DNA from 2 places in the Enterobacter huaxiensis genome. Region 1 is predicted to be linked to the other one. Evidence: predicted binding sites of a transcription regulator. Region 1 holds the regulator's gene; the other holds the start of a gene.
The links. Region 1 encodes sigma-54, which starts transcription at its own class of promoters, with help from an activator protein. Its sites were predicted from a motif close to GTTGGCACANNTTTCGCTNT; they were not measured.

Region 1 (3,210 bases):
TAGCTCTTCATCACTTTGGGCTGAGCGCAGGCGACGACAAATGGTTTTATCGGCCAGACGTTTGGCAACCAGCGACAGCGTATGAAGATGCGTTTTCGTCTGGTCGGCCGGCACCAGCAGCGCGAAGAGGAGATCGACGGGCTGGTTATCAATGGCGTCGAAGGCGATAGGCGTTTCCAGCTGGACAAATACGCCGACGGCACGCAGGGTGTCCTCTTCCAGTTTGCCATGCGGGATCGCAATGCCATTGCCGATGCCGGTACTGCCCATTTTTTCACGGGTCAGGATCGCTTCAAATACTACCTGTGGCGGCAGGCCCAGCTGCTTTGCGGCCAGTTCACTGATGATCTCCAGCGCACGTTTTTTGCTCTGGCAGTGAACGCCACTGCGGGTACATTCCTGGTTCAGGACATTGCTCAGTTGAAGAGCGGAATCGTTGTTCATCATAATTTCACCTAAGCGCTAACCGTACAAATGGCCTGTTGTGTTTTACAACAGGCCGTCCTGCACCCGTTAACTGCCCGGACAATTAGTGTTGTTTCAGTTTATCTTTATGTTTATTAAGCTGTCGCGCAAGCTTATCAATCAAGCCGTCGATAGCCGCGTACATGTCTTGCCCTTCCGCACTGGCATGGAGTTCACCCCCGTTCACGTGCAGGGTTGCATCCGAGATATGAGTCACTTTCTCCACTTTCAACACAATATAGACCTGATTGATCCTTTCGAAATACTGCTCGAGCTTCGCGAACTTCGTGTTCAGGAAATCGCGTAATGCTTCGGTGATCTCGACATTGTGTCCTGTGATGTTGAGCTGCATAGTGTCTTCCTTATCGGTTGTGTCAGACCAGCTGTTTACGCTGGTTAGACGGCGGAATGGATAAAGACTCTCGATACTTCGCAACAGTACGACGTGCCACCATAATACCCTGGTCGGACAGCATGGTGGTTAACTTACTGTCACTCAGTGGCTTCGCGGGGTTTTCCGCGGCGATCAACTTCTTCACCAGCGCACGGATTGCCGTCGACGAGGCTTCGCCTCCGCCCTCGGTACTCACATGGCTTGAGAAGAAATACTTAAGCTCAAAAATACCGCGCGGACTGTGCAGATACTTCTGCGTGGTCACGCGAGAAATGGTTGATTCGTGCATCTCGACGGCCTGGGCGATATCCGCCAGTACCATCGGTTTCATAAACTCTTCGCCCTGCTCAAAGAAAGCCTGCTGCTGCTCGACAATACAGCGGCTTACGCGCAGCAGCGTATCATTTCGGCTCTCCAGACTTTTGATCAACCAGCGTGCTTCCTGCAGATTGCTGCGAATGTACTGATTGTCGGCGTCATTACGCGCGCTGGTGCACATGGAGGCATACTGCTGGTTGATTTGCAGGCGAGGGATGCTGTCAGAATTCAGCTCTACGACCCAGCGGTCGTTATGTTTTCGCACCAGCACATCGGGGATCACATATTCGGGTTCGCCGGTCTGGATCGACTGGCCGGGGCGCGGATCGAGGGATTGGATCAGGTTAACCGCTTCTTTCAGCACCTCTTCCTTCAGGCGCGTGACGCGCATCAGGGTGCGAAAATCGTGGTTTGCGAGCAGATCGAGATGGCTGCTGATGATCACGCGGGCTTCGTCAATCCACGGCGTCTCTTTGGCAAACTGAGACAGCTGGATCAGCAGGCAGTCGCGGAGATCTTTTGCGGCCACGCCGACCGGGTCGAAACGCTGAATGCGCTTCAGCACGGCCTCGATCTCTTCGAGTTCGATCTCATCGTTGCCGATGCTTTCCAGAATGTCGTCCAGCGTGACGGTCAGATAGCCGGTGTCATCCACGGCATCGACAATGGAGGTCGCAATAGCGCGATCGGTATCGGAGAAGGGAGTCAGTTCAACCTGCCACATCAGGTAATCCTGCAGCGACTGGGTGGTTTCTCCCTGATAGACCGGCAGCTCGTCGTCCTGGTAGTCTGCACGCGTGCCGGAAGGGGTCCCGGCGGTGTAGATTTCATCCCAGCTGGCATCAAGCGGAAGCTCATCCGGCATCTCTTTTTGTTCGAGTGCATCAACGGAGTCGAGCGTTTCAGTGTCTTGTGTTTCCTGGGTATCTACCTCGTCATGAAGATCGGTTTGCTCCAGCAGGGGATTACTGTCCAGCGCCTGCTGGAGCTCCTGCTGGAGTTCTAACGTGGACAGCTGCAGCAGACGGATCGCCTGCTGTAGCTGCGGCGTCATTGCCAGTTGTTGGCTGAGCCTTAATTGCAAACCTTGCTTCATGTTCAGAGCATTTTTCTCCGGTCCGGCGTTATGTTACCTCTACCCTATCAGAGTCTGAAGTCTTCCCCAAGGTACACGCGCTTAACATGCTCATCTTCGAGGATCTCTTGCGGTGTTCCGTGGGCGATCAGATGGCCCTGGCTCACGATATAAGCACGTTCACAGACGGCCAGCGTTTCACGGACGTTGTGGTCGGTGATCAGTACGCCAAGCCCGCTGTCACGAAGGTGCTCGATAATACGTTTGATGTCGATAACGGAGATGGGGTCAACGCCCGCGAAGGGTTCATCCAGCAGGATGAATTTCGGGTTTGCTGCCAGCGCGCGTGCAATTTCCACGCGGCGACGTTCCCCCCCGGACAGCGCCTGCCCGAGGCTGTCGCGCAGGTGTTCGATATGAAACTCTTCCATCAGCTCGTTGGCACGATCGTGGCGCTGTTCGTTAGTCAGATCGTCACGGATCTGCAGAACGGCCATCAGGTTATCGTAGACGCTCAGGCGACGGAAGATTGACGCTTCCTGAGGCAGATAGCCGATACCACGACGCGCGCGGGCATGCAGCGGCAGCAGGCTGATGTCTTCATCATCAATGATAATGTTGCCTGCATCGCGTGGCACTATACCCACCACCATATAGAAGGTGGTGGTTTTACCCGCACCGTTAGGGCCAAGCAAACCGACAATTTCACCGGAGTTGACAGTCAAACTGACGTCTTCGACGACGCGACGGCCCTTATACGCTTTCGCGAGGTTTTTTGCAGTTAATGTTGCCATAACGAATTAGTTACTCTTCTTTTGTGCCGGAGCCTGGCCTTTGCCTTTATCCTGCAGCTGCGACGGAACAAGCACGGTAGTCACGCGTCTGCCTTTCTCGCTGGAGGCCTGCATTTTCTGCTCTTTCACCAGATAGGTGATCTTGTCGCCGGTGATATTGCTGT
Region 2 (3,210 bases), 2.0 Mb from region 1:
CGAAGAGGTGATGGGTAAATCACAGCTGATTATCTGGCCAGAATCGGCTATTCCCGATCTGGAAATTAACCAGCAGCCCTTCCTCAACATGATGAACGACCTGCTGCTGGCCCGCGGCAGCACGCTGATCACCGGCATCGTCGATGCCCGTTTGAATCAGCAGAACCGCTACGACACGTACAACACCATCATTACGCTCGGCAAAGACAGCGAATACAGCTACAGCTCCACCGACCGCTACAACAAAAACCATCTGGTACCGTTTGGCGAGTTCGTTCCGCTGGAGTCGGTCCTGCGCCCGCTGGCCCCGTTCTTTGACCTGCCAATGTCCTCCTTCAGCCGTGGCCCGTACGTTCAGCCCCAGCTGCGAGCACATGGGTTGGCCCTGACGGCGGCCATTTGCTACGAGATTATTCTCGGCGAGCAGGTGCGCGATAACTTCCGTCCGGACACCGACTTCCTGCTGACCATCTCTAACGATGCCTGGTTTGGTAAGTCGATCGGCCCGTGGCAGCACTTCCAGATGGCGCGCATGCGTTCCCTTGAACTGGCGCGTCCGCTGCTGCGCAGCACCAACAACGGCATTACCGCCGTGATTGGCCCGCGTGGCGAAATCCAGGCCATGATCCCGCAGTTCACCCGCGAAGTGTTGACGACAAAAGTCACGCCAACGACCGGCCTTACGCCCTACGCGCGTACAGGCAACTGGCCGCTGTGGATCCTGACCGCGCTGTTCGGCTTTGCCGCGGTGCTGATGAGCCTGCGTCAGCGTCGTAAATAACCTCACCTTCTGTTGCCGGGTGGCGCTGACGCTTACCCGGCCTACTTTCCCCTGGCTGTAGGTCGGGTAAGGCGTAGCCGCCACCCGACAATCCCTCCCCAATCTTAAATCTGGCACGCCTATTGCTTTGTTTATTCAGGTAAACGCAGTTTGGCTTAACGTGCAACCTTGTCGCACCAGCGTAGATCATCGGTAGCACCGAAACGGTGCAACGACAGATTATTGCCTCTGAATGGTGCGGCGCGCTTCGCAAAAATAAACAATAACGCAGCAAAATCTTTACATTAAGCCAGACTAAATGTTAACAAGCTTGCATAACACTGCACTCGCATCGCGCGAGATATAACAACATCACAATGGGTATCAATGCGTCACTGGCGCTGATAAGAAAGGAGTTGGGTATGCAATTACGTAAACTGGCCACAGCAATGCTGGTTATGGGAATGTCTGCAGGCGTCGTTCACGCTGAAGACGCTCCGGCAGCAGGAAGCACTCTCGACAAGATTGCCAAAAACGGCGTAATCGTGGTCGGCCACCGTGAATCTTCTGTCCCGTTCTCTTACTACGACAACACGCAAAAAGTCGTGGGCTACTCACAGGATTATTCCAACGCCATCGTTGAAGCTGTGAAGAAAAAGCTGAACAAACCTGACCTGCAGGTGAAACTGATTCCAATCACCTCACAGAACCGTATCCCTCTGCTGCAAAACGGCACCTTTGATTTCGAGTGTGGCTCCACCACCAACAACCTGGAGCGTCAGAAACAGGCTGCTTTCTCCGACACTATCTTCGTAGTAGGCACCCGTCTGCTGACCAAGAAAGGCGGCGAGATTAAAGATTTTGCAGACCTGAAAGGTAAAGCCGTTGTTGTGACGTCGGGTACCACGTCAGAAGTGCTGCTGCACAAGCTGAACGACGAGAAGAAAATGGATATGCGCATCATCAGCGCGAAAGACCACGGCGACTCCTTCCGCACCCTGGAAAGCGGCCGTGCGGTCGCGTTTATGATGGATGATGCCCTGCTGGCGGGCGAACGTGCGAAAGCGAAGAAACCAGATAACTGGGAAATCGTCGGCACCGCGCAGTCTAAAGAAGCCTACGGCTGTATGCTGCGTAAAGACGACGCTGACTTCAAAAAGCTGATCGACGATACCATCGCTCAGGCTCAGACCTCCGGCGAAGCGGCAAAATGGTTTGATAAGTGGTTCAAGAACCCGATTCCACCAAAAAACCTCAACATGAACTTTGAACTGTCTGACGACATGAAGGCGCTGTTCAAATCACCAAACGACAAAGCTCTTAACTAATTAGAACGACAGGGGCGGGATCTCCTGCCCTCTCGATTGTCGGGAAGCATGGACAGACTATACGCTGAGTGGTCGTTCCCCACTCAGCGCGAAAATGAGCTTCTCACCAATCTTCGAGGGTAGCGCTGCTACCCTTTTTTTTCTGGAGTTTATTATGTCAATTGACTGGAACTGGGGCATCTTTCTGCAACAAGCCCCGTTCGGCAACACCACCTATCTTGGCTGGCTATGGAGCGGCTTTCAGGTCACCGTCGCGTTATCGATAACGGCGTGGATTATCGCGTTTCTTGTCGGGTCGCTGTTCGGTATTCTGCGCACCGTCCCTAACCGCTTTCTTTCAACGCTTGGCACGCTGTATGTGGAACTGTTCCGTAACGTTCCGCTGATCGTGCAGTTCTTCACCTGGTATCTGGTCATTCCGGAACTGCTGCCGGAGAATATCGGCATGTGGTTCAAGGCGGAGCTGGATCCTAACGTCCAGTTCTTTGTCTCCTCCATGCTGTGCCTGGGGCTGTTCACCGCCGCGCGCGTCTGCGAACAGGTGCGTGCCGCCATTCAGTCTCTGCCTCGCGGACAAAAGAATGCTGCGCTGGCGATGGGCCTGACGCTGCCGCAGGCCTACCGCTACGTGCTGCTGCCAAACGCGTATCGCGTTATCGTGCCGCCGATGACCTCAGAGATGATGAACCTGGTGAAGAACTCGGCCATCGCCTCGACCATCGGTCTGGTGGATATGGCGGCGCAGGCCGGTAAGCTGCTGGACTACTCCGCTCACGCGTGGGAGTCCTTCACCGCGATCACCCTCGCCTATGTTCTGATTAACGCTTTCATCATGCTGGTGATGAACCTGGTTGAACGCAAAACTCGCCTGCCGGGCAATCTGGGGGGTAAGTAATGTACGAATTTGACTGGAGTTCTATTGTTCCATCCCTGCCCTACCTGCTTGATGGCCTGCTGATCACCTTAAAGATCACCGTGATAGCCATCATCATCGGTATCGTCTGGGGCACCCTGCTGGCGGTGATGCGTCTGTCGAGCTTTAAACCGTTCGCCTGGTTTGCAACCGCCTACGTCAACGTCTTCCGTTCCATTCCGCTGGTGATGGTGCTGCTGTGGTTTTAC

Region 2: a site for sigma-54 is predicted at 891-910, ahead of D5067_RS16410 (amino acid ABC transporter substrate-binding protein). Genes of this name have one in related genera too.

The regions. Positions count from the first base shown of each region.
Region 1 covers NZ_CP043342.1:535,951-539,160, forward strand. The annotation lists gene ptsN (PTS IIA-like nitrogen regulatory protein PtsN) at 1-447, opposite strand, end outside; gene hpf (ribosome hibernation promoting factor) at 530-817, opposite strand; gene rpoN (RNA polymerase factor sigma-54) at 840-2,273, opposite strand; gene lptB (LPS export ABC transporter ATP-binding protein) at 2,321-3,046, opposite strand; gene lptA (lipopolysaccharide ABC transporter substrate-binding protein LptA) at 3,053-3,210, opposite strand, start outside.
Region 2 covers NZ_CP043342.1:3,428,828-3,432,037, forward strand. The annotation lists gene lnt (apolipoprotein N-acyltransferase) at 1-781, shown strand, start outside; gene D5067_RS16410 (amino acid ABC transporter substrate-binding protein) at 1,183-2,088, shown strand; gene gltJ (glutamate/aspartate ABC transporter permease GltJ) at 2,243-2,983, shown strand; gene gltK (glutamate/aspartate ABC transporter permease GltK) at 2,983-3,210, shown strand, end outside.